Regions from separate parts of the Flavobacterium kingsejongi genome, predicted to be linked through region 2. Evidence: riboswitches for the same ligand, from Rfam matches in the RefSeq annotation. Region 2 holds a riboswitch; the other holds the start of a gene.
What was found. A riboswitch is a leader RNA that binds a small molecule or an ion and turns the genes downstream of it on or off. The one in region 2 is predicted to bind S-adenosylmethionine.
Positions count from the first base shown of each region.

Region 1 (16,140 bases), 580 kb from region 2:
GCGGAGATATCGGACAGTACTGCAGAAGCGGTCGGATGGGCTCCGGCACCTTTACCCACGAAAAACTGGGTATCGGCAAAACTCGTTTTCGTGATCACACCATTAAAAACATCATCAACATGAAACAGCCGATTCTCTGCATCTACAAATTTCGGAAGTACAAAAGCCGAAATAGCACCTTCTTTTGTTTTAAATGCCTGGGCAACCAGTTTAATCTTAAGCCCTTTCTCCCGTGCGTATTTTAATTCCAGATCACCTATATTATTGATACCAATATTGAAAAGTTCATCGGGTTGAGCAATAAAACCAAACGAGTGGGCGAGTAAGATCAGCAATTTGTATTTGGCATCAAATCCTCCGGTATCCAATATGGGATTGCTTTCTGCGAAACCTTTTTGTTGGGCTTCAGCCAGGGCTTCGTCATAGGAGATATTATCCTTGAATGTTTTGGTCAGGATGTAATTGGTCGAGCCGTTTACTATACCTTCAATAGATTCCAGCAGGTCATTGTCATAGTATTCTTCCAGATTCCGGATGATGGGCATACTGGCGCAACAGGCAGCTTCGTACAATAGCGGTACATTATATTTACGTTGCAGTTCGAGCAATTCTGTAAAATGCTCCGCGATCATTTTTTTGTTGGCGGAAACTACTGCCTTTCCACTTTTTAAAGCGGTGGAAACAATTTCAAAAGCAGCATCGGCATCATCAATGAGTTCTACAATAACATTGATTTCCGGATCATTAAAGATGTCATTTTTATCGAAGGTAAAATGGTCTGAACTGATTTCACGCGCTTTATTTTTATCCTTTACACAAATATTTTTGATGTTGGCCTTTAAGCCTGGTGTTTTCTGGAGGACTTCATATAAACCAAAGCCGACACAGCCGAAACCGAATAATCCTATATTTAATTTTTTTCTTGACATTGTATTTCTTAAAAGAGATTTTATTTTTTGGAATGCAGGCACACTTTTTTTTGGAAATAGTGGGCTTGCAGAAAGAGAAGCAGCGTGCTTTTTGCGATGGCGAACAAAGTGGGGTCACCCCGGTAGGCAAAACAAAAAGACACTGCCTGAAAGTAACGAATAGAGCTTCGAGGATTATTAGAGTACGTTGGCGGTTTCGGTGATGTTTTCATGTACTGCACTGGCAAAAGCCTGTTTCAGGTCGGCAATCAGGTCCTCTGCATCTTCGAGTCCTACAGAAAGGCGAATCAGGCTATCGGTTACTCCGGATTGATAGCGTTTTTCAGCCGGAATGGATTTATGGGTCATTTCACACGGCAGGCAACAAAGGCTTTTTACGCCTCCAAGGCTTTCTGCCAGTTTGAACAGTTTTGTAGAAGAGACGATTTTGGAAGCTAGTGCTTTGTCATCAATCACAAGATCAAAAGCAATCACGCCGCCAAAATATTTTTGTTGTGATTTGGCAATCTCATGATTGTGGTGGCTTGGCAACCCTGGATAATACACATTTTTGATTAGCTTTTCTTCGATCAGGTATTCCGCTATCTGTTGTGCATTTTCGGCATGTTGACGAATGCGTAACGAAAGGGTTTCGATACCACGTATGGCCAACCAGCTGTCGAAAGGCCCGAGTATCGCGCCGGAAGCATTTTGGATAAATTTAATCTTGGCTCCCAATTCTTCAGTAGCAGTAACAACCAATCCCGCAATAATATCGCTATGTCCGGAAATGTATTTTGTGGCACTGTGCACTACAATATCAGCCCCAAGGTCAATTGGTTTTTGGGATACCGGGGAAGCAAAAGTATTATCCACACACAGTAGGATGTTATGTGCTTTGGCCGTTTTGGCGATTGCACGGATATCCGATATTTTAAGGGTAGGATTGGTCGGGGATTCAATCCAGATCAGTGCTGTCTTGTCTGTTACTGCATTTGCAATATTAGCAGCATTTGTCGAATCGACATAGTTGATACTAATGCCAAATTTTTCATAGACATGGGTGAATAACCGAAATGCGCCGCCATAAATATCATCTACAGCAATAATATCATCGCCGGATTTCAATAGTTTGACTACAGCATCGATTGCAGCAAGTCCACTGGCAAAAGCATAGCCGTTTGTACCGTTTTCAAGTTTTGCAATAATATCTTCCAGTACTTTTCGGGTCGGGTTATTGCTTCGGGCATAATCGTATCCTTTGTGGACACCTGGCGCTTCCTGTACGAAAGTGGAAGTTTGGTAAATTGGTACAGAAATGGAACCGGTTAATGGATCTACGGGAATGCTGTTCAGGATTTGTGTTTGTTCGCTCATTTTGAAATGTTTTAAAAATGTTTTTATATTTTTTAATCAATAAAAAACATTCGAAACCAGATATCGAAAGAGCGGAAATAAAAAATGCTCTCCCGATAAGTCAGAAGAGCATATAATATGTTGAAGTATTATGTACTATTTTCTAAGCTTATCTATCCCTGCCAAAGCAAGGGTTGAATGTGGCACCTTATTCACATGTGAACAGGTTGCCAAGACGTCATCGGGTCAATTCCCTCGGTCTTTCTGGATAAGAATAATCTTTTAAAGAACTTGAGTGCAAATTTAGAGCATAATAAATGGTTTTACCAAATTATTTATTTTAAATTTTAAAATTATTTTTTAAAGTGTTGTTTTGTAGGTAGTTATTGTGTGTGTTTCTGTAGCTAAAACAGCCTTATTTTTGGATTTAGGCATTCTCTTTTTGAAAAGGAATGCAATCAGGGTGATTAAAATGATGCCCAAAAGCAACACAGAGACCAATAAAAAAATACTTTGGTTGGTCAGCAATTGGCTTTGGGTTTTTACCGATTGCATGATCGAAGCCCGGGCAAGCGCAGTTGCTTCTGTCAGGTTGAATCCTTTTCCAATATACGATTGGACCAAAGCGGCATTACGTTCGTTATAAACCGTATCATAAGGCGTCAAGTAGGCGAGGAACTGCTCTTTGTAGTGCTGGTTGTAAAAAAGCTGGAGGGTATAATATCCTGCAAAAGAATTCAGTGTGGTGAAAAAACGCACATTTCCCGCTACAAGGCTGCCTGATATTCCTGTAGTCACCGGAACAGAAGCCAATATAAAAGTCGCGATGGGGACAAATAACATACCTGATGCTGCTCCCTGCAGGAAGATAGGAATGATTAAATCGGTAAATGCCAAATCACTGCTCATGATGCAATACATCCAATAATTAAATCCCAGCATAAGCGCAAAACCCGTAACCAGGAAAAAGTGCAGTGGGAATCGTTTTTTCATGACCAGTTGGGAAGCTATGTACATCGTAATTGCCATCCCCAGAATATTAAAAAAAGCGAGTTGGATGTATTGGTAATTTGACCATTGTGCCATAACACTCACATAGTTGTAGACTAAATTGATCGTGTCTTTTAGCCCGTAAAAAAGGGCGAGTAAAATCAGCCCGATGATAAAATTTCCGGACCTGAAAATGCTAAAATGGATAATGGGCCTTTTACTTTTTAGCTGGCGTAAAACAAATAATGCAATCAGGAAAATAGCAGCAAAACTCGTGTAAACAATTGTAGGATCTTCAAACCAATAGTGTTTTGGGCCATACACCATGCAATAGGCTACGGCCAACATTCCGGCTCCCATGATAATATACGCTTTCCAGTCAATTTGATATAATGGGTATTTTTTATGGGTACGTTCCGGCCTGAAAATAAGCAATACAATAATAATCGAAAGGATCTGAAAGAGGATTACGATGTAATAAATCATCCTCCAGTCCATATTATCGATAATCCAGGCAGTAGGTGCACCCGCTGCCACGCTGCTTCCCAATAGCGTTCCATAAAAAACAGAATAACCGACTGCCTGTTTCTTTTCGTTATGCAGCCTGGAGAAAATTAAGGTCAGCATTCCTCCTGCAATCAGGCTGATAATGATACCCTGGAAAAATCGTAAGAGGATAAACATTTGGATATCATTGGTTTTCATCAGGAGCAAATTCAGGAATATTCCCACCAATAATACAGTAATCAGGTATTTTTGGGTGTTGAAATAATTCAGGAAACGTACCTGTAACGGAAGCGAGAATAGCAGTGAAATGTAAGTAACCTGAATCGAAAAAGTAATATCTTCCGGCTGTGCGCCAAAATAGGAAATTACATAATTTTGGGTCAGGGAGAACAGGGAAAATTGGACAATAGAAAACAGGAGGATCAGGAACAATGCAGTTCGCATTCCCCAGTTCCAGTTGTGGATCCATTCTTTAAAATAGATATTCTTGTCCATTTAGTTCTTTTTTACCGAAACAATTACATTCATCCCGGCTTTTATTTGTTCTATGTCTTTTTCTGAAAATTTTATTTTTACGGGGATACGTTGAGTAATTTTGACAAAGTTTCCCGTGGAGTTATCGGCAGGGAGCAGGGAGAATTTAGATCCCGTAGATCCGGCAATCGCTTCAATTGTGCCTTGGTATACCGTATTGTCATAACCATCCACTTTAATCTCAACCGATTGGCCTACATGCATATCCTGGATTTGGGTTTCCTTGAAATTGGCGGTTACCCATTTTTGGTTTTCATTGATAATGGGAACCAAGCTTTGTCCCGCCTGTATCTGTTGCCCTTCCTGTATCGTTTTCCTCCCCAGCCTTCCGGAATATGGAGCGGTAATCACAGTATATTCCAGATTGATTTTGGCATAATCCAACAAGGCTTCTTTTTGCTTGATCTCTGCTTTCAATAGTCCGTGATTGGATTCCAGCTCTTCAATTTTGGAGTGGGTGGTTTTCAGGTTGTTTCGGGTGGCATTGAACTCACTTGTGGCAACATCATATTTTGCCTGCGTTTGTTCAAATTCCTGTAAGGTTGCCGCCTCTTCCTGCAATAAATTTTTATAGCGTTTCAGGTCCTGCTGTTTCTCGACGAGTTTAGCTTTTGCGGAAGCAATCATATCCCTGTTCACCGCAGTTCCGGTTTGTGCCGTTTGTATGGTGGCATCGAGTACGACCAGCCGTGCCTTTACATCTTCAAGGGCTGCTTCGGCTTCCATAACTTTAGCGGTATATTCCCGATTGTCGATGATCACTAACGTATCGCCTTTTTTTACATACTGATGCTCCTCAAAATTGATCTTTTGAATGTATCCGCCAACACGGGCCGAAATAGGATTGATATAAGCTTCCACCTGAGCATCATTGGTTTCCTCATAATTTCGGGAATGGATCAGGTAGCGTAGAAAAAAAATGAGGGTAATGGCCATTACAAGTAGGACAACGCCATTGAATAAGTAATTAAATTTTTTGCCTGATTTAGTCTTCATTGGTATTTTTTAAAGTTTTCCGGTTGTGTAAAGAATCTGGTAATAGTAATTCAGCATTGAAATTTGTGCTTCAATAAGCCTGTATTTCGATTGGAGGTAAAGATTGTCTGCCTCAAGAAGGTCGGTTAGTAAAGCCAGTTGGTTAAAATATTTGGTACTTACAATTTTATAATTTACCTGTGACTGTTCAATGTTTTTCTGTGCGATTCCAATTTTCTCCCGCATGTCTTCCACTTTAATCTGTAGCGATGATAATTCGAGTTTTGCATTATCGTGGGCAGCATTTTCATTAATACGTGTTTCTTCCAGCCGTTTTTTTTCAGCATTCACCTTATGGTTGTTCTGGTAGAGTGAGGATAGGGAATATTGCACTTTAACTCCTACAAAACCGATAGCATATACCTGATCAACATACGGATAGATCAAATAATTCGGATAATTATAACCATAAGCAGAAATGAGTTCTATGGACGGATAATAATTGCTTTTGGCACTTTTAATGCGGCTTTGCTGTAATTCCGTGTTTTCATGTGCTGCCTGTAAGGTATAAGAATCGCTTGCCGAAGCATTGATAATGTTGGATGCATCCGGGATGGTATTTACAACAGCAGTATCACTCAGGATAATATGGCTTTTTTCCGGCAGGTGCAACAGCACGTTCAGGCGATTGTTGAAAATCAGGATGGTACTTTCATTTTCTGTTTTGGCAAATTGCTGGTTGGATAGGTTGATCTCTGCCCGTAATACATCGCTTCGGGTTACTTTACCATTTTTGTATAAGGCATTAATGTTTTTGAGGCGTAAGTTCTCCCGGTTTATCTGGTCTTTGTAAAGGCTGTCAAGACGTGATAAGCGAATCATTTCCAGATAATGTTGCAGCACCTGCAGCGAAATGCTACCGGTTTGCTGTTGCAGGTTGATCGCTGCCAGGCGGCTACGGATTTCCGATTCCTCGATAGCCGCTTCATGTTTTCCACCGGAATACAGGTTGAAAGAAGCTTCCAGTCCCATAGTAGCCTGATAGCTACTCGGTGGAGGCGGTAAAGATTCCGAACCCGAAAGCCCGTGTTCATACAAAGTGGCATTGGTAAGCCTTTTTCCAGTGGCCTGTGCCATAACGTGGGGAAGTGCGTGGCTTTTTACCTCTTTTAATTCCGACTCGGAAACCTCAGTATTCAGTTTGGCACTGTTAATATGGTCATTGTTGGCTTTTGCAAGCTGCAAGGCCTCTTCAATACTCAGTACATATGTTGTGGGGCTTTTCTCCTGTGCTATTACAGTATTTCCCAGCAAGCAAAAACAGGCAGACAACAAGCTCAGATAATTAAATAAAAAATGCTTCACAGTTAGTATGAATTATAAAATGGATAGAAAATTAATTTTTCGTCGTTTTAGGAAATCAGCAATTCTTCGCTGTTTTTTAGCGATGGGTATGAAAAATAGAATTGTGGGTGTGATAAAGTAAAAGTAATGGACGTATAAAATACAACGCTACTCGCATTGAAGCGATTTTTGTTTTTCGATTTTAGGCCGAAAAATAGTTGTATGTAATTTGTTTGCTCGGATAATCGGTAAAAAAAGTCGCTTTAGCGCCTTTTTTTGATTTCCGGAAAAAGTATTTTGGACTATTACGCCTGTAGGGTTCATACATTAATTTTAACACTGCAAAGTTCCTTCGCTTTCTTGTTAAAAAAAAGTCGGAAACACGGCAGTTTTCGTCGATATTGCTATATCGTCGTTTTTCTGTACTGCAATGGGGTCAGTCCGGTATGTGTTTTAAAGAATTTGCCGAAAACGGACTGATCCGAAAAATTGAGAAATTCGCTGACTTCCGCAACGGAGAGTGTTTTGTTTTGAAGTAGTACTTTGGCTTCCAATATGATAACTTCATTAATCCATTCACCGGCCGTTTTTCCGGATTGCTTTTTTAAGATCTCTGAGAGGTGCTTGGCGGTTATATTTAGTTTGTCCGCATAGAAGTTGACCGACCGTTGTTTTTGGTATTCTTTGTTCAGTAATTTTTTAAAGTTAACGAGGATGGGAGACATCTTTTCGTTAAAATGGCTTTCCGGTGATTCCTGGAGTTTGTGGAACGAATTGAGTTCATGGATGAGGATATAGATACAGCTCCGAATGATTTCCTGCTCATGGTAATGGTGTTCCCGAAGCGTGTCTTTCATCATGTCATAAATACGCTCTATTTTTCGAGCCTGTTCCGGATTTAGGCTAAACGTATGTTGTTCCTCATTATCGAAAAAATCAAATTCCATCAGGTAGAAAACGTTTGAACGGTTGGCCAGCAGGTAATCATCTGTGAAAAAGATAATTTCCATCCGGGGTTGGTTTTCCGTTTCCCGAACCGTACGGACGACTGTTGGCCCCAACGCAATCATTGCAGGCGCTTTTATAGTTTGTGTGGTTAATCCTGCTTGCGAGATGACCTCTCCTTCTTTTAAAAAACTAATCGAATAGGTTTCAGAACGCCTCGGTTCAGAATTGAAAAGACTGTTCTTACCTAATTCCACAAAGAAAAAATCCTTTTTATTACTGGATAAATTGAATACTTTCTGATGGTGCTCTATGGAGTAGGTCGTAATCTTTTTCATGTCGTTTAAAATAAAGTAGCGATGTAAGCTGTTAAATCGGCATAGCTGTAATTCAACTGGGATAGTGTAATCAGGATAATGGCTGCAATTGCCATAAGGATTCCGGCATAATTGATCCGGTTCATTTTTTCATGGAAAGCAAAGATACCAATCAGGCTCCCCAATACGACTACACCTAAATTCATAGACGCAAAGACAGTGGAAGGATTACTGGAAAAAGCTTTATGAGCCTTCAGGTAAAACAGAATGTTTCCAAAATTTAAAGCGCCTAATAGTACTCCTACAGCAATATTTTTCTTGTTGAAAGTGCTTTTTTGTGCTACGAATTCATAAAGGGTAAAAAGTAGTGCCATTACCAGGGCACATACAAATACAACGAATAAAGATGTAGTATACGCAATGGGAGTATAAGCCGCAATCTGTTTGAAGAGGATATCAATAGTACCAAATCCTAAAAGTACTACAGCGGTATATAACCACTTTTGGGAAGTTGTTCCGGTAGTAGTGCTTTTGTACAGAGTAAAAAATACAGCCAGGAAACCAATGGCTAATCCGGTAAGCTTAAGCTCGGCGATGGTTTCATGGAAAATGAAGTAAGAGGCCAGTATGGGGATAAAAAGTGAAAGCCTTTGGGCAATATCCGTTTTTACAATTCCCATGTGGCGTATCGAAGCGGCCAAAAATAAAAATACAGAGGGTAATAATATTCCGAGTGCGATATACCATGCCCAAGGAGCCTCTGACGTTACGACTGACAGGTCAGGGCGAAAGCTGATATAGGAAAGCAACAAGGCAATGACGTAGTTGCAGGTGATGACCTGTACAATATCTATAGTATATTTTTTGGCTATTTTTAATAAAACACCAACGGAAACACTACAGAGAATGCTTAGAAAAATATAAATCATGGGGTTATTTTTGTTTGATACAGCAGTTGTGTATGATTCAGCAAATTTAGCAGTTTTTGCGGTTATATTCAGTTTTTAGGATGCTTTTCAGTAGCGTAGTTTGCCGGGTGTATAGAGGATTGAAAAAAGAATTTTGTAGCTTTGACCAACCTATATTGTGATTAACACGTAATAGTAAGATGTGGCAGTTTCATTTATACAGTAAATAATAGCATAAATGGCTAAAACTACAGGCTTCTTAAAGATTTTCAAAATATCAGTGATAGCGGTAGTTTATTCAAATTTTTGCAAAAACGAAGGAATGAAAAAAATAATGTTAGTATGGTTGGTATTATCCTCATTTGCAGGATTGGCACAACAGGATGCCTGGGTGTATTTTACAGCCAAACCCAATGCACAGCAGTACCTCGATAATCCACTACAAATGCTAAGTCAAAGAGCATTAGACAGAAGAGCAAATCAAAATATTCCGTTGGATAGTAAAGATCTGCCGGTATACGAACCTTACAGTGCTGCAATTGCTGCTGCATCTGGAATAACGGTTATGGCAAAATCCAAATGGCTTAATGCGCTTCACATCCGTGGAGCACAAAACGATATCAATGCCTTACTGACTTTGGACTTTGTAACACGGATTGATTTTGCCAATAAAGCCCTGAATGTTGCAGGAAAAAATACGATACAATCTTCGGTTACCATGGCTAATAAAAACCAGGAAACAGCGGCAAATTTTAATTATGGAACATCTTCGAACCAAATCCAGATGTTGAATGGCCAATTGCTGCACCAACAGGGCTATACGGGAAGTGGAAAAATTATTGCCGTATTGGATGCCGGCTTTCCCGGGGTGAATACGGCACAGCCTTTTCAAAGGCTACTGAATAATAATCAGATTTTAGGCGGGTATGATTTTGTAAACCGCAATGAAAATATGTATACTGGTAATTCACACGGTACAATGGTATTGTCTACTATGGGAGGGTATAAAGAAAACAGCCTGGTCGGTACGGCACCGGATGCTTCTTATTATCTTTTTATCACCGAGAATGCGGCAAGTGAAAATCCATTGGAAGAATCTTTATGGGTAGAAGCCGCGGAAATGGCCGATAGCCTGGGTGTGGATGTAATCAATACTTCTTTGGGATATAATAATTATGATAATCCGGCCTACAGCTATACCTATGCCGATATGAATGGTACTACTTCTTTTATCGCCCGTGGTGCTGATATCGCTTTTTCACGTGGTATGATTGTAGTCGTTTCCGCGGGTAACGATGGGAGTACCGCCTGGCATTATATTGCGACTCCGGCAGATGCTTTCAATGTGCTGACTGTAGGTGCTGTAACAGCTACAGAAAATTATGCCGCTTTTAGTTCTGTCGGGCCCACCGCCGACGGAAGGATAAAACCGGATGTTATGGCCCAGGGGCAGGCTGCTGTAGTGTCGGGTACTACCGGCACGATTGCAACCAATAACGGCACTTCTTTTTCAGGACCGATCATTGCAGGTATGGTCGCGAGTTTGTGGCAGGCCTTACCCACAAAAACAAATGTTGAGATTGTCCAGATTATCCGGCAGTCTTCAGATCGTTTTACGGCTCCCAATGACCAATATGGGTATGGGATTCCCGATTTTGCCCAGGCATTGAGCACAACGCTGGCCGTAGCGGATTCAGTTCTGGAGCCTTTTGTAGCCTATCCCAATCCGGTAGATGCAATTTTGTATTTTAAATTGCCGGTTACTACGGATAAAGCCACATTGACTTTATACAACAGTTTTGGACAGATGATAGCCCAAAAAGAAATAAATGCCGAACATCCTTCCATAGAAGTTGGGAATTTGAATACCGGGATTTATTTTTATAGCCTTGCCGCAGCAAATGGTACCCGTACCGGGAAAATTAGTAAAAAATAATTAAGTCAAGAGATAGCATACCATGAATAGCATAAAAGAACTTTTTAAAATAGAATTCCCAATCATACAGGGAGGAATGATCTGGACCAGCGGATACAAACTGGCCAGTGCAGTGAGTAATGCAGGTGGATTAGGTTTAATAGGTGCGGGATCGATGTATCCAGGTGTTTTACGCACCCATATCCAAAAATGCAAAGCAGCTACCGATAAGCCGTTTGGCGTAAACGTTCCGATGCTGTACCCTAATATTGAGGAAATCATGGATATTATTGTAGAAGAAGAGGTAAAGATTGTATTTACTTCTGCCGGAAATCCTAAAACGTGGACAGCATTTTTAAAAGAGAAAGGGATTACGGTAGTCCATGTGGTCAGCAGTACCAAATTTGCCCTAAAAGCACAGGATGCTGGGGTAGATGCAGTTGTTGCTGAAGGTTTTGAAGCCGGAGGCCATAATGGAAGGGAAGAGAGTACTACACTTACACTGATTCCTATGGTACGGGAACAAATACAGATTCCACTGATTGCGGCCGGAGGTATTGCTACCGGAAGGGGCATGATGGCAGCGATGGTCCTCGGGGCGGATGGCGTACAGGTAGGGAGCCGTTTTGCAGCTTCTTCCGAAGCTTCGCTGCATCCTGATTTCAAACAGATGATTGTGGAAGCCAAAGAAGGCGATACACAACTCACGTTGAAAGAACTCGCTCCGGTACGTATGTTAAAGAATAAGTTCTATAATGATTTGGCCGACTTGTATACTAAAAATCCAACACCTGATGATCTCAAATTACTATTGGGAAGAGCGAGAGCTAAAAGGGGAATGTTTGAAGGGGACCTCATCGAAGGCGAACTGGAAATAGGCCAGATATCGGGACTGATCCACGAAATTAAATCTGCCCGGCAAATTATTGACGATATGATGAATGAATTTGCCTTGGCAAAACAGGAAGTGGCTTCCTTCTAATTTTTAAACTAAACAAAAAATCTTCTACACACGTATAAAAGCGTTGCAGAGGATTTTTTTTGGTATGCTGGTAGAGTTAATTACCCAGGTCGTAAATGTCAATAATATCTTTAACGACGTGGTCGTAGTCGATTTTCAAATCGATCAGCTTGCCGGAATGGATGTCAAATACCCATCCGTGTACCTGAAGCCCTCTTTCTTTATTGGCTTTTTGCACATCCGAAGTTTTAATCAGGTTGATGCATTGTTCCCGTACATTGAGTTCCGTCAGGCGGTTGTATTTTTCTGTTTCGTCCTCGATGCTATTCAGTTCCTTTTTATGGATCCGGTACACATCCCTGATGTTTCGAAGCCATGGATTTAAAATACCCAGGTCTTCTGCCAGCATGGCCGCTTTAACACCGCCACAGAAATAATGGCCACAGACCACCACATGGTTTACGTGCAGGTAATTGATTGCATAGTTCAGTACAGACATCATATTAAGGTCAATACTAATGACCATATTGGCAATATTACGGTGTACAAATACTTCACCAGGTTCCACGCCCATAAGTTCTTCTGCTGTTACACGGCTATCAGAGCATCCGATATAGAGAATATCAGGATCCTGGCCTTTGGATAAATCAGAGAAATATTCGGGACTGATACTGAGTTTTTCAGCAATCCACTTCTTATTATTTTCAAATACTCTATTAATTTCCATAGTTGTCAGGTATAAATTTCCAGATAAAGATAGCAGAATATCAGCTATTCTTTTCCATAATATTAATTTTTAGGACTAAATTTTGATTCGTCAAGGTCCAGGCGGCTCTCTTGTTTCTGGATTACTTCATGCTCAAAAATCCGGTGTTTTTTGATTTCGATCAGCTCTTTCCGTTGCGCCTGTAGGATTTCAAGCTCTATTTCGCGGAAGCGGAGGATTTGATGGTGTTGGTTTTCAGTTGTTTCTAATGATTCGAGCCGTTCGGAAGAAAGTTTGATTCCGTTTTCAATTCTTTTTTTGAGATTTTCTACCAATTCATTTTCAGCAACATCTTTTGCAAGGTAGCGGTTGATATAGGTCAGGGAAGCGCGCATCAATCGTAATCGTACCGCCGTATCTTGTTCTTCAATCGGTATGAGGTCATCGGTTTCTTTGATTTTGATCAGCCTGATGACCAATGGTAAGGTAAGTCCCTGTACGACCAGTGTCACGAGAATAACAACAAAAGTAATCAGGAGGATAATGTTACGTTGTGGAAAAGATTCCCCATTGGTTAGCGTCAGGGGAATGGCCAGTGCCGAAGCTAAGGAGACCACACCACGCATACCCGCCCAGCTGATGACAAACGGGCCCTGCCATCCCGGGCTCGGTTCTGTTTCCCTGATTTTGCGACTCAGTAGCCGCGGGATAAATGCAATAGGATAGACCCAGATAAACCGGATGGCAATGGTAATTGCACTGATGATAAGGCCGTATTTGATGCCTTCTTCCAACGTATAACCCTGCAATCCTTCCACAATCACTGGTAATTCCAGTCCGATGAGAATAAAAATAATCCCATTGAGGATAAAAATGATTGTCGCCCACACATTATAGGTTTGAAGCCTTGAGGTGTGGTTTAAAATTTCATGGGAACGATAGGAAAGGAATAATCCGCCGGATACCACAGCCATGACTCCGGAAAATTCAAAATGCTCCGCAGCGATATACATAATATAGGGTGCCATTAGGGTAAGTGCGGTATCAATATTGGCCGTAGTAGGTAAAAAACGATGAATCACATAAAAAACATGCGCTATTGCCAATCCTACGACAATACCCATAAAGCCCACAATAAAAAAATCGGCTATGGCCTCCTGGAATACAAATTGTCCGGTTACTACAGCAGCAAGGGCAAAACGAAATACAATTAAACTCGACGCATCATTGATCAGGCTTTCTCCTTCCAATATGGTAATAATACGCTTCGGTAACTTGACTCCTTTCAGTACTGAAGTAGCTGCTACAGCATCTGGTGGCGAAATAATTCCGCCCAACAGAAAACCTAAAGCCAACGTGAATCCCGGAATTAAAGCATTCGATACAAAAGCAACGATACCGGAGGTGAAAAATACCAACCCAAATGCGAGCATGGAGATCGGGCGTTTCCATTTCCAGAATTGATGCCAGGAAGTGTACCAGGCAGCTTCATATAATATCGGGGGCAGAAATATGGTAAAGATCAGTTCGGGTTCAAGTTGAAGTACCGGAATTCCCGGAATAAGGCTGATGATTAATCCGCCCAGTACCAGGAAAATAGGATAGGAGATTTTTAATTTTTCCCCCAGCATAACCAACATGGAAACAGCAAACAGTAGCGATATGATCAATAGTAGCTTTTCCTGGAACATAGTAAGCAAGGAGTTAAGGGTGAAATTATATCCAAATATATTATTTTTTGGAATTTGTTAAAATAAAAAAATGCGATAATGTTAGGTATCGCATTTTAGATAGTACAGAAAGAGTCGTAAAACTCCGTTCGGTAGTTAGAATTTATTTTCCACTTCTGCTGCTTCCAGCATGAGGTAATGAAGGTCTGTATTTTTTACAAAAGGTTTCAGCAAATCGCTTCCGGGACCGTACATTGCCAGCTCTACATAATCGGCAGAGTGATCCATACTGATCCAGCCTACAGAATTGTACTTCTGTTGGATTTCAGCCAGAGCTTTGAAAGGGAGTTTCTTATAATTGTAAAGGCCGTCCTCCTGTTTGTGCAGTCCGTTGTAATAGGATAATAGTATTTTAGCTTCTTCTTCTGTTACTGCAGTGCCATTCGTAGCCTCAAATTTCTCGCGGATCTGAGCAACTGTAGTACTATTATTAAAGCTGTTTAAGATAACTTCATTAGTGTGGGAGTATTTCTGGATGCTATCAAAGTTAGTATTGGCATCTTTACCATATATTACACCAGGATTTGCATTACCGTGATCGGTTGTAATGATCAGCAGAGTATTTCCGTCTTTTTCGGCAAAATCCATAGCCACTTTAATCGCTTCATCGAGTGCAATCTGGTCGTAGATTAAGCCACCGATATCGTTTCCGTGTGCTGCCCAGTCTACTTTTCCGGATTCAATTTGAAGCACAAAACCCTTTTTATGGTCTTTCATCCTGTCGATTGCTTTTTGAGCCATCTCTGCCAGGGTAGGGATTTTGGATTTTAATTCCGGCGTATTGATACGGTCAATATTATAGGGAACGGCATCTTCATCAAATACACCCAGGATAGGTTTGTCGTTTCGGAGTGAAAGCATTTCCTGACGTGTTTTTGCAATTTGGTAGCCTTTAGCATAAAAACCAGCATACACGTCTTTTTTATCTTTTCGAACTGCTGGATCAAAATTATTATTACCACCGCCCATCATCACATCAAAACCAAGGTCAAGGTACATCTCTGCGATATCATCCTGTGCACTTCTTTTTTTACTATTGATGCAAAAACCAGCTGGTGTAGCGTGGGTAATGGCTACTGTAGTAACGCATCCTGCCATCTTTCCGGCTTTTTTGAACTTCTGCCAGATTGGAAGATATTCTTCACCATTAGGGCCAACGTTTAAAGATCCGTTGTTTACCCTGACACCGCCGCCCCAGGAGGAACTGGCAGCAGACGAATCGGTCACGATAGAACTGGCAGATGCAGTATCCATTAACGCTCTCTTTATTTTATTGTCTTTATATAACTGTAACCAGTTGGAACCTTTACCGGTTTTGCGGTTTAGGAAAAGATCAGCCATATTCAGGGTTCCGGTACTCATACCATCACTTACCATGAAGATAATATTTTTGGCTTTCTTGCTGCTTTCAAAAAGGTCTGAACCTACATCATTTGCTGCTAACTGGAAAGGATTGATTAAAGTGGTTCCTAAGGTAAACAGGGAGCCGTTTCTGAAAAATTTTCTTCTATCCATTGTATGTATTGTAATTTTTAAACATGCAAAGATAAATAACTATTGACGGTCAAGTGTTACGTTTTTATTATTTTATGTCCTTTGTTACAAAAAAGATGGAATCGTTTTATGTTATAATGCTCCTAAGCTCCCTGTCGGCTATAGAATCGGTATAAAATAAAATTTATGGTTGATTAGCACTTTAATTAATAAGGCTGTTCAAAATTAAAATTAATGTTTGTGGGCACGGAAATTGATAAAGTGACCTATTATTAGTCCGGTAGCACCCACATACATCAGGTTGCTATGATGGTGGATTAGGAGGTCGGCGATGACGCTCGCGAGGATTAGGGTTATCGAGCTCCATAAGATTACTTTAACCGCCATAACGTGGCTTTTTTTTGTTATTTTTGCAACAGCAAAAACACCTATGGCCGCGAAGGCTAAATCAATCCACGGATTGTGGCTCACCCCTAAAGGAATGAGGGTTAATAGTGGAAATGCAAGGCAATGAATGAGGCAGAGGGTGGCACTGGATATTCCCAAAATA
Region 1 is NZ_CP020919.1:2,388,914-2,405,053, forward strand. It holds gene FK004_RS10505 (homoserine dehydrogenase) at 1-929, opposite strand, end outside; gene FK004_RS10510 (trans-sulfuration enzyme family protein) at 1,107-2,285, opposite strand; SAM riboswitch class I at 2,431-2,539, opposite strand; gene FK004_RS10515 (MFS transporter) at 2,625-4,256, opposite strand; gene FK004_RS10520 (HlyD family secretion protein) at 4,257-5,291, opposite strand; gene FK004_RS10525 (TolC family protein) at 5,301-6,635, opposite strand; gene FK004_RS10530 (helix-turn-helix domain-containing protein) at 7,019-7,897, opposite strand; gene FK004_RS10535 (DMT family transporter) at 7,903-8,805, opposite strand; gene FK004_RS10540 (S8 family serine peptidase) at 9,107-10,720, shown strand; gene FK004_RS10545 (NAD(P)H-dependent flavin oxidoreductase) at 10,743-11,681, shown strand; gene FK004_RS10550 (carbonic anhydrase) at 11,758-12,387, opposite strand; gene FK004_RS10555 (Na+/H+ antiporter) at 12,450-14,057, opposite strand; gene FK004_RS10560 (alkaline phosphatase) at 14,193-15,611, opposite strand; gene FK004_RS10565 (MerC domain-containing protein) at 15,822-16,140, opposite strand, start outside.
Region 1: linked by a shared signal. The riboswitch ahead of FK004_RS10510 (trans-sulfuration enzyme family protein) and the one ahead of FK004_RS07840 (homocysteine S-methyltransferase family protein) in region 2 are both predicted to bind S-adenosylmethionine.

Region 2 (16,140 bases):
CCGTAAATCAAAATCTGAATTTGTATTATACCAAAAGTGATAAGAGTGTATATGCTTTTGAAATGCAGCATCTTTACCAACAGGAAGATCCTTTTTATAATGCAAATCTTTCAGAAAATCCCTTTGCTGCACTGAACCTGGTCGATCAAAGCCGCTTTAATATCAATCAGGAGCGATTTGTAAGGACAAACAAGCTGGATGCTAAATTCGATTATTATTACATGCTTACGCCAAAGAGCAATATCAATGTAACAGTCGGGAATACCTATTCCTATCAAAATTTTAATTCCAGTATTTACCAGATCTTAGACAATTCTGATCGAAATAACCTGGACGGGGCCGATAAAAAAAATGATGTGAATTATACTTTTAATGACGTTTTTGTGGCGCTGCATTATAAATTTATTACCGGAAAATTCACCTTCAACCCCGGAGTGAGTTTCCATGCCTACAGTATGAATAATGAGCAGTTAGGGTCAGCATATAAAAATAATTTTTACCGTGCATTGCCAGATGTGTATGCATTGTATCAGATCAAAAAATCGGAAACGCTGACGTACAATTATACCATGACCACTGATTTTACCGATATCAACCAATTGGCGCAAGGGTATACTTTTACCAATTACAATAGCCTCTACCGCGGAAACAGGATGCTGGAAAATGCGCTTTCGCAGAATCATGCCCTTCGGTATTTTAAGTACAACATGTTTAATTTTACAAATGTGTTCGCCTATGTGAATTACAACCGCAGGATGGATGCCGTAAAGACCAAAGCCGCTTTTGACGGTATTAATCAGTCCTCTGTGCCTTATAATTCTAATTTTGCAGACGAAACCCTGACCGGGGCAGGAAGTTATGGGCGTTCTTTTGGTTCCTACAAAGCTTCCGTGAGTGCCAATATCGCCTGGTCGAAATTTAATAACATCAGGGTTGATCCGGTGACTGCAGTTGAAACACTCAATACTACTGAATCTTTTACACAGTCGTATACTGCAAAAGTAGCCACAAACTATAAAACCCTGCCGAATCTGGAAATTGGCTATAACCTGACCATGAACGATTATAATAATACCACCTTTTACACCCAAAAACCTTTTGCCCGGATGGATTATTATTTCCTGGATAGTTTTACGTTTACGGCGGAATACGATTATTACCACTATACCAACAATCTGAAAACGGTAGATAATGAGTATGATTTCCTTAATGCGAACCTGATGTATCAGAAAAAGAACAGCAAATGGGAATACCGGGTAACGGTGACCAATTTGCTCAATACAAAATCGCTGAATGATGATAGTTTCTCCCAGTTCTCTACACGGACGTCACAATATATCGTACAGCCGAGATACCTGATGTTCTCACTCAAATACAATCTTTAAAAGCTGTTGCGCTTTTAGCAAAAAAAAAAAATGCTGTCCGTTAGGACAGCATTTTTTAGTATAATGAAATTGAATTATAGTCCAAAAGCGGTTTTAACCTGCTCTACGAAATCAAGTTTCTCCCAGGTAAATAATTCTACAGTAACTGTTTTTTCTTCACCGTTTGGTGTACGGAATGTTTTAGTTACCGTTTCAGGTTTGCGTCCCATGTGGCCATAAGCGGCAGTTTCGCTATAAATTGGATTTCTTAGTTTTAGGCGTTGCTCGATAAAATAAGGGCGCATGTCAAAAAGAGCCTCTACTTTTTTAGCAATTTCACCATCCGTAAGATTTACTTTGGCAGTGCCATAAGAGTTGATGTAAATCCCCATTGGTTTTGCCACACCGATCGCGTAAGATACCTGTACCAGAATTTCTTCTGCTACACCTGCAGCCACAAGGTTTTTAGCAATATGACGTGTCGCATAAGCAGCACTACGGTCTACTTTACTCGGGTCTTTACCAGAGAAAGCACCACCACCATGAGCGCCTTTTCCACCATAGGTATCTACAATGATTTTTCTGCCTGTAAGTCCTGTATCGCCATGAGGGCCTCCAATTACGAATTTTCCGGTTGGATTGATATGGTACTGGATAGCATCATTAAAAAGGTGTGCATATTGTGGATTCTTAGCAATAATCCTTGGGATAAGGATATCCAGGATGTCCTGCTTGATTTTAGCAAGCATAACCGTTTCCTCGTCAAAATCATCATGTTGTGTGGAAATAACGATCGCATCAATGCGTACAGGCTTGTTGTTATCGTCATATTCCAGTGTAACCTGGGATTTTGCATCCGGGCGCAGGTAGGTGATCTCACTATTCTCGCGGCGTAATGCAGCCAGTTCCTGTAATAATTTATGGGAAAGGTTAAGCGCAAGAGGCATATAATCCTCTGTCTCATTGGTTGCATAGCCAAACATCATTCCCTGGTCGCCGGCACCCTGCTCTTCTTTGCTGGTACGGTCTACACCCTGGTTGATATCTTGTGATTGCTCATGAATAGCCGATAATACACCACATGATTTCGCTTCAAACATATACTCACTTTTGGTATAGCCGATTTTTTCAATCACGTTACGTGCAATCTGCTGTACGTCAAGGTATGTTTTTGATTTTACTTCACCAGCAAGGATAACCTGCCCGGTCGTTACTAAAGTTTCGCATGCTACTTTCGAATCCGGGTCAAAGGCTAAAAAGTTATCTATTAAAGCATCTGATATCTGGTCTGCAATTTTATCGGGATGCCCTTCACTTACGGATTCTGACGTAAATAAATATGCCATAATTTCTATTAAAGTTAAACGAGAAAAAAGTAAAGGATAGCAACGTACTAAAGAAGAAAAGTCTGCTTTAGCATTTTTTAATGAGGTTGCAATCAGTTCAAATTTTTCCTCTGGATTTTGAAGTGCAAATGTATGAAAGCTTTTTGAAATGAAAATAAATCTTAACTTTTTTTTCCATTTAATATGCAAAAAGGGCCATTTCAAAAAAATATAAATACGTAGTATTTAAATATATATACTAAAAGGTTGAAATGTTAAAGTTTAGATTTGAGCATTGTAATTCCAAAAATAGTTCTGAAGTTTGCAGTATCAAAATGAAATAAAAATGAAAATTACTATTTGCAATATGTGTCGTACGATGTGGAATCTTTCCGCAGGGGACTCTTTTGCATAATTTTAATTTTTTAAAATATAGCATTCAGCCTCTGCCATTCGCAGAGGCTTTTTTTTTATATAAAATTCAATAACGGGAGCAAGCCAATTTTGGCAGCACTAAAAAGAAATAAAAATGACAGCAGGAACAACAATTTGTATGAATATGATTTGCCGCATTATGATGTGCTGCTATCGCTGTTGCCATTGCCAAATGAAATGACTTAATCTTAGTTTTTATATCTAGTGAAGAGTCCTTTTGGCAGCCAGGCCAAAAGGGCTTTTTTATTTTCAGTAACAAACCATCAACTTCAATATACCTAAAATCATGAGTACAACTTCCATAAACGTTCTGGGATATGCCAGAAGCAAAGAACAATTTGTAGTAAAAACCCAAAATGCCGATGTGAGGATAGGGACTAATTCCCGTTATCCCGAACTCAGTGGCGCGAGCCCCTATGAATATATACTCGCCGGATTCGCCGGATGTATCAATGAGATCGGAAAAGTAGTTGCCGCAGAGCTGAATTTCGAATTAAAATCCCTGCAGGTAGAAATTTCGGGAGATTTGGATTTCCAAAAGTTTGAAGGTATCGCTACTGGGGAACGTGCGGGATTCAGCCGTATTGAAATCGTGCTGAAGCCAACAACGGAAGCCACCCTGGAAGAACTGCAACAATGGTTGAAAATAGTACAGTTCAGAAGTCCCGTATATGATAATCTGATCAACAGCACTCCGGTAGAGCTGGTTTTATATAAAGAATATTCCCATGTTGCGTAAAAGCAATACTGGAATCAAACGGTGTTATTTGTTTTTTTGTTATTTGTGAAGAGCACAATTTTGTTTAGGTTGTTGTGCTTGTAAAAAGGCTGTCTTTGAAATGTCAGTCAAAGACAGTTCTTTTTTAGGCACCGTATCAATTAATCAACCTGAACCCAACAATTAAAAATAAAAATATGTCAGTTCAAAAAATAAACATAGTCGTTTTTGGCCTTGGAACCATCGGGAGTACCCTGATCAACAGTGCCATAAAAGAACAGAAAGTACTACTCGAAAAAGAAGGACTGGACCTGAGTTTTCCAGTTATTACCAATTCAACAGTAGCCTTTTTTGAGAAAGAGTCCCTTAAAAACTCATGGGAAGCCAATTTTACGCAGTTCCCGATCCCATTCCAGTTTGAAGCTGTTGTAGCCTATCTGAAAGCCCAGCATTTGGAAAACCTGATTGCGATAGATGCTACCGGTAGTGATACGTTGGTCCGCGATTACGATACACTGATCCGTAATGATTTTGATATTATCTCGATAAATAATACGCTCTCCAGAGTGCATCCGGCTTTTAATACTGAAATCAATGGACTGCTGAGAAAATTCGGGAAGCAGTTTTTCTACCTGCATCCTGATGGGAAAAATAGTATGGAAACAGCAAAAGCACTGCTGCAGAAAATTATTGTGATAGCCAGGCAAAAGCAATTGGAAATAGCAGTATAACTTTTTCCTGTTGGTCCTGGGGGTATAGTAAAAATATCAGGGACGTAATGCCTAAAGGCCACACACAGCATTAATTTGGGCAAAGTGTTGTAAATTCCAAACATATTGCATTACTTTGCAGTGTTCATAAACATATTGACAGTTATCACGAAAGGCAGAGGGATTAGACCCGGTGAAGCCTTAGCAACCCTTTAATCTTTTAAAGAAGGTGCTACATTCTACCAAGAAATTGGATAGATAACATACAGAAATACTTTCCGGTATTCTCCGCTTTTCCTGATTACATACACATATTATTTTTTTCGAAACCAATAGTTCCGGCTTTTGCCATGCTGTTTTTGCCATACCTATTTGGATTTTCCAATAGGGAAGCTCACTAGGGTGCTGGCGCAAATGAAAAAGACATTGAACTTTTTAAGGACGTAGCTCCGGATTAAAATCCGAGAGTAACGAACCCATCAATAAATAAAAAGTATGTCAAGAATAAACGAAGCAATAAAAGAAAGAATCCTGGTCCTTGACGGTGCCATGGGAACAATGCTACAGCGGTATAATTTCTCTGAAGCCGATTTTCGTGGGGAACGTTTTAAGGATTTTCCACATCCGCTCAAGGGCAATAATGACCTGTTATCCCTAACCCAGCCACAGGCAATACGCGACGTCCACCGCCAATATTTTGAAGCGGGTGCCGACATTGTGGAGACCAATACTTTTTCAGGAACCACTATTGGGATGGCCGATTACCATCTGGAGGAACTGGTCTATGAACTTAATTATGAATCGGCGCGTATTGCCCGTGAAGTGGCAGATGAGTTTACGGCAAAGAACCCGGCAAAACCCCGATTTGTAGCCGGATCTATAGGGCCAACCAACCGGATGGCCAGCATGTCGCCTGATGTGAACGACCCGGGATATCGCGCAGTTACCTTTGATGACCTGAGAATTGCCTACAAGCAACAAACGGAAGCCCTTATTGATGGAGGTTCTGATTTGCTATTGGTAGAAACCATATTCGATACACTCAATGCCAAAGCGGCTTTGTTTGCCATCGAAGAAGTGAAAGAAGAGCGCAATATTGAAATTCCAATCATGGTTTCCGGCACCATTACCGATGCTTCCGGGAGAACACTTTCCGGGCAAACCGTAGAAGCTTTCCTGATTTCCATATCTCATATCCCCTTATTAAGTGTGGGGTTTAATTGTGCTTTGGGAGCCGATCAATTGAAGCCGTACCTGCAGCGATTATCCCACAATACCAGCTTTAATATTTCAGCCCATCCAAATGCCGGATTACCAAATGCTTTTGGGCAATACGACCAGACTCCTGAAGAAATGCAGGTCCTGATCCGGGAATACCTGGAAGACAACCTGATTAATATAATAGGAGGATGCTGTGGAACAAATCCGGAACATATCCGCCTTATTGCGGAAGTAGCCAGCGCTTATCCACCGCGTACTGTAGTTGCCCAATAATACGCATCAATACAATGTGCCGTACAGCACGATCATAAAAGAAACAAGAAAATGGCAGATGTTGACTGTAAAAGATATTTAAAATTATCAGGGCTGGAGCCCTTAATCATAACACCCGAAAGTGTTTTCGTGAATGTAGGGGAACGTACCAACGTGACCGGCTCCCGGAAATTCTTACGGTTAATCAAAGAAGAAAAATACGAAGAAGCACTGGATATTGCCAGGACTCAGGTAGAAGGCGGTGCCCAGATCATCGATATTAATATGGATGAGGGAATGCTGGATGGTGTTCATGCCATGACGACCTTCCTGAACCTGATCGCTTCCGAACCCGATATATCCCGCGTTCCGGTGATGATTGACAGTTCCAAATGGGAGATCATCGAAGCCGGATTAAAAATCGCACAGGGTAAAAGTGTAGTGAATTCCATCAGCCTGAAAGAAGGCGAAGAAAATTTTATCCGTCAGGCGAAACTCATCAAGAAATATGGTGCTGCGGTTATTGTCATGGCATTTGATGAAACTGGGCAGGCAGACAACTATGAGCGCCGTATTGAAATTTGTAAGCGCTCCTATGATGTGCTTACGCAAAAGGTAGGATTCCATGCTGAAGACATTATTTTTGATCCGAATATCTTCCCGGTTGCCACAGGAATGGAAGAGCACCGCCAGAATGCTGTTGATTTTTTCCGGGCAACCAAATGGATCAAAGAAAATCTTCCGTATGCCAGTATTAGTGGTGGGGTGAGTAATGTATCCTTCTCTTTTCGTGGAAATGACCGTGTTCGGGAAGCAATGCATTCTGTTTTCCTGTATTATGCTGTGCAGAATGGAATGACAATGGGGATTGTAAACCCTGAAATGCTGGAAATTTACGATCAAATCCCTAAAGACCTGCTGGAACATGTCGAAGATGTACTGTTAGACCGAAGGGATGATGCTACAGAACGACTGCTGGCCTTTGCCGAAAATGTAAAAGGCGGTACTAAAGTTACCGAAAAGCAGGCGCAGGAATGGCGTTCATTTCCGGTACAGGAAAAGCTAACCTACGCGTTGGTAAAAGGGATTGACGAATTTATAGAAACCGATGTTGAAGAAGCACGGCAACTGGCTTCAAAGCCTATAGAGGTTATCGAAATTAACCTGATGGCGGGAATGAACGTTGTCGGGGATTTATTTGGAAGTGGGAAGATGTTCCTGCCGCAGGTGGTGAAATCGGCACGGGTGATGAAAAAAGCCGTTGCCTATTTGTTGCCTTTTATAGAAGCTGAAAAACGCCCTCCAATACCTGAAGGCGGTGTGAAAACACCGGAATACTGGAAAAATAAAAACCCCGAGGCTTATGTGGCACTGGAGGACTACATCCAAACCCATAAAAATATCGGTACTCCCGGCGAAGAGGTTCTGGAAACCGCTTTGGCAGGTGGATTAGGTGGGTTTCAATTCACCCGGAATTATACTATAGGCGACTACTGCGCCGATTTTGTCTGTGTTCCCGAAAACCTGATTATCGAAATTGAAGATGCAGTGAACCAATTGCCTTCCACAACAACGACTCCAGAAGAACGTGGGCAGTTTTACCGTGCAGAAGGCTATCGTGTGCTTCGATTTACCACTTTGGAACTTACGGACTTCACCCAAAAAGCACTGGATCGGATCCTGGCTGTATTGCTGGCGCCGCCTTCGGGTGCGGGTGGTGCAGGCCGGGTATTGATGGCCACGGTGAAAGGAGATGTGCATGATATTGGGAAGAATATTGTTTCCGTTGTTTTAGGGTGTAACAACTATGAAATTATCGATTTGGGCGTCATGGTACCGCCGGAAAAAATTATAGAAAGTGCCATTCGGGAAAATGTCGATATCATTGGGCTCAGCGGATTGATTACGCCTTCACTGGATGAAATGGTGTACCTGGCCAAGCAAATGGACAAACTAAATATTAAAATCCCGATTATGATTGGTGGAGCAACCACCTCGCGTGCGCATACCGCTGTGAAAATAGCCCCGGAATACCGGGAAACAGTAGTACATGTCAATGATGCGTCAAGAGCGGTGACGGTAGCGGGTAACCTGGTGAATAAACTAACAAACCAGGCCTATTTTAAGAGCCTGCGATCTGAATATGATGAATTGCGGGAAGGCTACCTGAACCGAAGCCGCGACAAAAACTTCCTGAGCCTGGAAGAAGCCCGAAAAAATAAACTACAACTCGACTGGGAAGCTTTTACTCCAGTACAACCCCGAAATACGGGTGCACAAACGATTGAAGTAGGCTTGGAGGAACTGGTTGATTATATCGACTGGACTCCTTTTTTCAGGACCTGGGACCTGCACGGGAAATATCCGGCACTATTAACCGATGAGGTTGTTGGCGAACAGGCACAGTTATTATTTGCCGATGCCCAGAAAATGCTGGAACAGCTTATTGCAGAAAAATGGCTGCAGGCCAAAGGAATTTACGGTATTTTTCCAGCCAATCAGGTGAATGATGATGATATCGAACTCTACGATGATGAAGGGAAACTATTGCAGACTTTCCTGACATTGCGGCAGCAATCCCAAAAAACGAAAACGGCTCCTAATATTGCATTAGCGGATTTTATAGCACCTGTAGAAAGTGGTAAAAAAGATTATATGGGGGCATTCTGTGTAACGACTGGTTTTGGAGTGGATGAAAAAGCTGCAGCATTTGAAGCCCAGCATGACGATTACAATTCGATTATGGTCAAAGCGCTGGGGGATCGTTTTGCAGAAGCTTTTGCCGAATTCCTGCACCGGAAAGTGCGAATGGAAATTTGGGGTTATGCTTCCGATGAGGTATTGTCCAACGAAGACCTGATCAAAGAAACCTATAAAGGGATTCGTCCGGCACCGGGATATCCGGCTTGTCCCGATCACCTGGAAAAACCAACCATCTGGAAATTACTCCGGGTCGAAGAAGAGATTGGTGTTACCCTGACGGAAAGTATGGCCATGTGGCCGGCATCTTCGGTTTCGGGATATTATTTTGGAAATCCCGAGAGCAAGTATTTTGGACTGGGAAAAATCAAGAAAGACCAGGTGGAAGATTATGCCAAACGCCGGAATGTTTCCTATGACTATGCCGAAAAATGGCTGAATCCCAATATTGCAGATTAAAAAATAAGGATAGCAGAATCCTGAAGAATAATACCTAAAACAGACATGAAAGTAACCGAACATATAGAAAACGCCAACGGAAAACCTTTATTTTCCTTTGAAATATTACCCCCGCTAAAAGGGCAGAACATCCAGTCTATTTTTGATAGCATCGATCCACTAATGGAATTCCAGCCTCCTTTTATCGATGTGACCTACCATAGGGAAGAATATGAATACAAAGAATTACCCAGTGGACTGCTGGAAAAGAAAATTGTAAAAAAACGTCCCGGTACGGTGGGTATTTGTTCTGCAATCCAGAATAAATACCAGGTAGACGCCATCCCACACATCCTTTGTGGCGGATTTACCAAAGAGGATACCGAGAATTTCCTGATTGACCTGGACTTTTTAGGAATCCAGAATGTGGTTGCCCTACGGGGTGATGCTGTAAAAAATGAAACCTATTTCAAACCTGAAAAAGAAGGCAATCATTATGCTTCTGAACTGGTTTCCCAGATCACCAGTCTGAATCAGGGAATTTATCTTGATGACGAGCTGCAAAATTCCTCTGCAACCAATTTTTGTATCGGTGTGGCCGGGTATCCTGAAAAACACATGGAAGCGCCCAGCCTGGATAGCGATATTTATTTCCTGAAGCAGAAAATAAAAAATGGAGCCTCCTACATTATTACGCAGATGTTTTTTGACAATAAAAAGTTTTTTGATTTTGTAGCCAAATGCAGGAAAGAGGGCATTACGGTACCGATAATCCCGGGATTGAAGCCCATAGCGACCAAAAAACAACTGAATTTAGTGCCACACCGGTTTAAAGTCGATATCCCGGATGAATTGATTATGGCAGTAGTTCGCGCGGCAGATAGTGAAGCCGTAAAACAAATCGGGATAGAGTGGTGTATCCAACAGAGTAAAGAATTACTGCAGGCTGGTATTCCGGTGCTGCATTATTATTCTATGGGCAAAGCAGAGAATATCAAAGCAATTGCCAAGGCAGTTTTTTAATCGGGGTTGTATGCAATGCCTGTACCATTTTATGTAGCCCTGATAGAACCGGTATCCTTTCCTCTTGTCCTTTACAAGGGGAAAGATATAGGGGATAGCAGGAACCGGCCTTTCAAATAATAACGGGACATTTGCTCCTCCAATAAAATATCCTTTATATTTGCTTTTCATTAAAAAGGAACAATGCATCGAATCGTTTACCTGTTTTTTATTTTTACTCTGACTACGTTTGCACAAGAATCACCCAGGTACCAGTATAGCGTTGATGCCAATTATTATTATGGGAATATACTGAAACACAGCGACGCCATAGCCCCACTGATCAAAGGGCATCCCGATGGATTTCTGCTGAGTGTCAACCGGAAAACATTTGGGCATAAAGCCTGGGAATCCCGTTATAATTATCCTGATTATGGAATCTCATTGCATTATGAGGACATGAAAAATGAGGTGCTTGGCAAAAATTACGGTGCTTACCTGCACTATAACTTCTATTTTTTCCAGCGCAACCTGATGCTCCGCGTAGGACAGGGTGTTGCTTACACTACCAATCCTTATGATGCGGTAAGCAATCCTGAAAATGTAGCGTATGGGACACATTGGATGCCTACCACCTATTTTTTACTCAACTTCAAGAAAGAAAATCTATGGAAGGGCTTTGGTGTTCAGGCCGGAGTTTCTTTTTTCCACCATTCAAATGCCAATCTTCGTTCGCCCAACACCAGTACCAATACAATTGCATTCAACGTGGGGGCGACTTATACCATCAATACCGACGAAACGCCAGAATACATTAAAAATACGGATACCGTACGATTTACACAGCCGTTAAAGTACAACCTGGTTTTCAGGTCAGGCGTGAATGAAAGTGATCTTATTGGGGCGGGACAGCTTCCTTTTTATGTCTACTCGGGATTTGTGGATAAACGGATCAACCGGAAGAGTGCGCTACAAATAGGGGCAGATTATTTCGTGATGAAATACCTGCAGGATACCGTTAACCGTATCGTAGCGGACAACCCAAACGGGAAAGTGAAATCCGATACTGATTATAAGAAAATTGGTGTGTTTATAGGGCATGAATTGTTCATTAACCACCTTTCCGTAGAAACCCAGATTGGGTGTTATGCCTATCGTCCTTTGGACTACCTCGACCCTATTTACCAACGTATAGGTGCCAAATACTATTTTGGCGAAACCATTTTTGCCGAAGTCTCCCTAAAAACGCATGCTGCCAAAGCCGAAGCGATAGAGTTCAGCCTCGGGATCCGATTGTAAGGTGCTAAAAACTTATTTTTTAGTCATTTCCCGGAAAATAGCTTCCAGATTTTTGTTTTTCTGATTGAGTTGTAACGTCTTGAGTCCATTATCATGGGCAAAATCAAATACAGCGGGACGCATGTCTTTATCGGAAGTAAAAGTCAGCTCCCAGATCATGTCGTGGGTGTTGACAAAAGCAGTCAGGTGCGGAATGGTGGCGATCAGCTGCTCTTCGACTTTGTAGTCAAATTCCACTTCAATAACCTGCTCTTTATCCTGTAGTAATGTATTCATTTTTTTGTCGGTCACAATCCTGCCTTTGTCGATGATAATGACACGGTCGCAAATTGCCTCCACTTCCTGCATGATGTGTGTGGAAAGAAATACAGTTTTGTCTTTTCCTACATTTTTAATCAACTGGCGTATTTCAACCAATTGGTTCGGATCCAGTCCTGTAGTCGGTTCATCCAGAATGAGTACATCGGGATTGTGCAGTAATGCATTCGCCAATCCTACTCGCTGCCGGTATCCTTTGGACAGTTGGGCAATCTTTTTATGTGCTTCAGGAGTCAGGCCGGTGAGTGTGATGACTTCATCGATCCGGGATTTGTTCACCTTATACACATCCGCATTAAAAGCCAGGTATTCGCGAACATATAAGTCCAGGTACAGTGGATTGTGTTCCGGGAGATAGCCTACCGATTGTTGTACCGCTTTTGGGTTAAGATGGACATCATGACCATTGACAGCCGCTTCCCCTGCATCGGCATCGATATAAGTGGTCAGAATTTTCATTAGCGTAGACTTTCCGGCACCATTTGGCCCCAGGAAACCGACAATCTCTCCTTTATTGATGGAGAAAGAAACAGCATCAAGTGCTTTTTGGGTGCCGTAGCTTTTGGAAATATTCTGAACAAGTATAGACATAGCTGCAATTTTGAACAAATGTACTAAAAAATCATTTTTGTTTCGACGGAATATTTCACGAAGCAAGACTTGGGTTTGTCAGTAAAATACTATTGGAATCACACAGTAGAACGTTTAATATAACGTGATAGTGTTAAATTTAACAAAAAAAGATCCTGCATTTTGGTGTTGATTTGAAAAAACAATTACTTTAGCAAAAAATTACAAGCGCATACCATGCAAAATAACAGTTTTTATTATAGCAATTCATTTTATTTCTTCTGGAAAGAGGATAGGGATTGTCGTATTGTTATTTAAATGAATTTAATTTACAGAACCAATATATAATCCCGATGCAAATCGGGATTTTTTTTTGCCTAAAAGTTATGGAAACAAAAATTGCTATTCAGGGAATACAGGGATCTTTTCACCATCAGGTGGCGATGGAATACTATCATCCGGAGGTGGTGGTGGAAGAATGTCTTTCGTTCAATGCCTTGGTTGTTAATTTATTAAATGGGGATTCCGCACAGGCGGTTATGGCAATTGAAAATTCGATTGCCGGATCCATTATTCCCAATTATGCATTGATAGACCGGAATAACCTGCACATCATAGGCGAACATTACATCACGGTACACCAAAATCTAATGGCCCTGAAAGGACAACGAATTGAGGAAATCAAAGAAGTGCATTCGCACCCGATGGCTTTATTGCAATGTGGGGATTTCTTTTCAAAACACCCACACATCAAGTTGGTTGAAGATGTGGACACTGCCGAAACGGCCAGGAGAATCCAGTCCGGACAGCTGAAAGGGATAGGCGCTATCGCCAGTAAAACGGCGGCCCAATTGTACCAACTGGAAATAGTGGCACCGGAAATCCAAACGATCAAAAATAACATGACGCGTTTTGTTATTGTAAAAAAGGAGAATTCGGTTATTCCGGAGGAATTGATCAATAAGGCTTCTTTGAAGTTTGAACTGGATCATAAGCGCGGTAGCCTGGCAGCAGTATTGAATGTCATGAGCGATTGCAAACTGAACCTTACCAAAATCCAGTCGCTGCCCAAAATTGAAACTCCCTGGAAATATTCATTTTTTGTGGATGTTACTTTTGAACGATATCAGGATTATAGCAAGGCATTGCAACTTTTAGGGATTATGGCATCGCACTTAAAAGTGCTGGGAGCCTATCAGAATCAAAACACGTCAGAAAAGAACACAGCATATTCATTGTAAAAATTAGAAAAATGTCAGCAACAAAAACAGTAACTGAAATACAAAATAAAACTACTATTCCAAACGGGCAATTGTTGGCGAACCGCCTTCAAACGGTAGAAGAGTATTATTTTTCTAAAAAATTACGTGAAGTACGACAATTGATTGCCGAGGGGAAGCCGGTAATTAATATGGGAATTGGAAGTCCCGACATGGCACCGTCTGCAGCGGTTATTGAAGCCATGCAAAAGTCCTTAGGGGATCAGAAAGCACATGAATATCAAAGTTACCAAGGGCTGCCTGAATTTCGTAAAGCAATTGCCGGGTTTTATGAGACACATTTTGGTGTTACTGTGAATCCGGATAATGAAATCCTGCCACTAATGGGATCCAAAGAAGGAATTATGCACATATCATTGGCTTTCCTCAATGAAGGTGATCAGGTGCTGATTCCGAATCCGGGATATCCTACTTACACTTCGGTAACGAAACTGGTAGGAGCCGAGCCTATTTTTCATGAGCTGGATGAAAGTCGCAACTGGGAACCTGATTTCGAAGCATTGGAACAACAGGATTTATCCTGCGTAAAACTGATGTGGGTGAGCTATCCACACATGCCGACCGGGGCCCCGGGAAGTATGGAGCTGTTTGATCGCCTGGTTGCTTTTGCTAAAAAGCACACCATCCTGCTCATTAATGATAACCCGTACAGCTTTATACTGAACGATCATCCGATTAGCCTGTTGCAGGCAGAAGGTGCATCCGACGTAGCGATTGAGCTGAATTCGCTCAGCAAAACCTTCAATATGGCCGGCTGGCGGGTAGGGATGGTGCTTGGGCAGTCCCGGTTCATGGATGCTATATTAAAGGTAAAAAGTAATATGGACAGTGGGATGTTTTACGGAATCCAGAAAGGAGCCATTGCCGCTTTAAAAAGCGAAAAATCATGGTTTGAAGAACTGAATGCTATTTATGCCTGTCGCAGGAACCGCATCTATGAACTGGCCGAATTATTGGGATGTACGTACGATCGGGAAAGTACTGGTTTGTTTGTCTGGGCAAAGCTACCGGAAGGAACACTAAAATCGGAAGATTTTATTGATAAAGTATTGGCAGAGCAGCATATCTTTATTACACCGGGAACTATTTTCGGGAGCCGTGGAGAAGGCTATATCCGTTTTTCATTATGCCTGGAAGAGGACGTAATACAGGAAGCGATTAGTCGATTTAATCCGTTTTAAGAAGAAAAGAGATGAAAGTAGTAATAATAGGAATAGGACTGATTGGAGGTTCTATAGCTTTAGATATCAAAAGGCTGCATCCCAATGCGGAAATTGCCGGGATTGATAACCGCGAAGAGCATCTGGATCGCGCATTGGAGCTGGGATTGATCGATTGCAAAACAACAGTAGAAACCCTGAATGAAGCAGATTGGGTTATTGTATCCGTTCCGGTGAATACCGCAGTTAAGTTATTACCGGAAGTATTGGATAGGATTGGCGACCAAACGATAGTAATGGACGTAGGATCGACAAAAAATCCCATTTGTGAAGCGGTACAAAATCATCCGAAAAGGCGTAATTTTATCGCAATGCATCCTATTGCAGGAACAGAATTTTCGGGACCACAGGCAGCAGTACCGGGTCTCTTTCAGGACAAAACGAATATTATCTGTGAGGTAGAAAAAACCGCTTTCCTATTGCAGGAAAAAGCGTTATCACTGCTGGTATCTATGGGAATGCGCATTCGGTATATGGAACCAAAATCCCACGACCGGCATATTGCGTATGTATCCCATTTATCGCACATCAGTGCCTTTATGCTGGGAAAAACAGTTATTGAAAAAGAAAAAAATGAACGCGATATTTTTGATATGGCCGGAAGTGGATTTGAAAGTACCGTGAGGCTGGCCAAAAGCTCACCCGCCATGTGGACTCCGATATTCCAGCAGAATAAAACACAGGTAGTGGAGACACTGGAGGAATATATTGCTAACCTTGTCCATTTTAAAGAATTGCTTCAGAATGACGATTATGAGGCGATTTTTAATGAGATGGAAAGCGTTAACAAAATCCGGGAAATATTAAACGGGATTGGCATAAAAAAATAAATGCTGGAAAGCATAAGAAAATAATAAAAATCAGCGGAGCATATAAAAAAGAAATAAGCTCCTTATAAAAAGAATACAAAAATGGAAAATACAAAAGCACTCAGAACCTGGTTAGACGATTTCAAATTAGAGCACCCTTTGGTCATTGCAGGTCCCTGCAGTGCAGAAACGGAAGAGCAGGTGCTGGCCATTGCACATGAATTAAAAGATTCCGATGTAAGTATATATAGAGCCGGAATCTGGAAACCAAGGACACGTCCGGGAGGATTTGAAGGTGTAGGCACTATCGGATTGAAATGGTTGCAAAAGGCAAAAGCCGAAACCGGATTATTAATGGCTACTGAAGTTGCCAATGCAGCCCACGTAAAATTAGCGTTGGAACATGATATTGATGTATTGTGGATCGGAGCCCGTACTACGGTAAATCCATTTGCAGTACAGGAAATTGCAGATGCACT
Region 2 is NZ_CP020919.1:1,810,788-1,826,927, forward strand. It holds gene FK004_RS07820 (carboxypeptidase-like regulatory domain-containing protein) at 1-1,385, shown strand, start outside; gene metK (methionine adenosyltransferase) at 1,460-2,710, opposite strand; gene FK004_RS07830 (OsmC family protein) at 3,411-3,863, shown strand; gene FK004_RS07835 (hypothetical protein) at 4,040-4,573, shown strand; SAM riboswitch class I at 4,713-4,817, shown strand; gene FK004_RS07840 (homocysteine S-methyltransferase family protein) at 5,048-6,046, shown strand; gene FK004_RS07845 (vitamin B12 dependent-methionine synthase activation domain-containing protein) at 6,098-9,184, shown strand; gene metF (methylenetetrahydrofolate reductase [NAD(P)H]) at 9,230-10,186, shown strand; gene FK004_RS07855 (acyloxyacyl hydrolase) at 10,370-11,464, shown strand; gene gldA (gliding motility-associated ABC transporter ATP-binding subunit GldA) at 11,477-12,373, opposite strand; gene FK004_RS07865 (prephenate dehydratase) at 12,739-13,593, shown strand; gene FK004_RS07870 (pyridoxal phosphate-dependent aminotransferase) at 13,605-14,813, shown strand; gene FK004_RS07875 (prephenate dehydrogenase) at 14,825-15,682, shown strand; gene FK004_RS07880 (bifunctional 3-deoxy-7-phosphoheptulonate synthase/chorismate mutase type II) at 15,764-16,140, shown strand, end outside.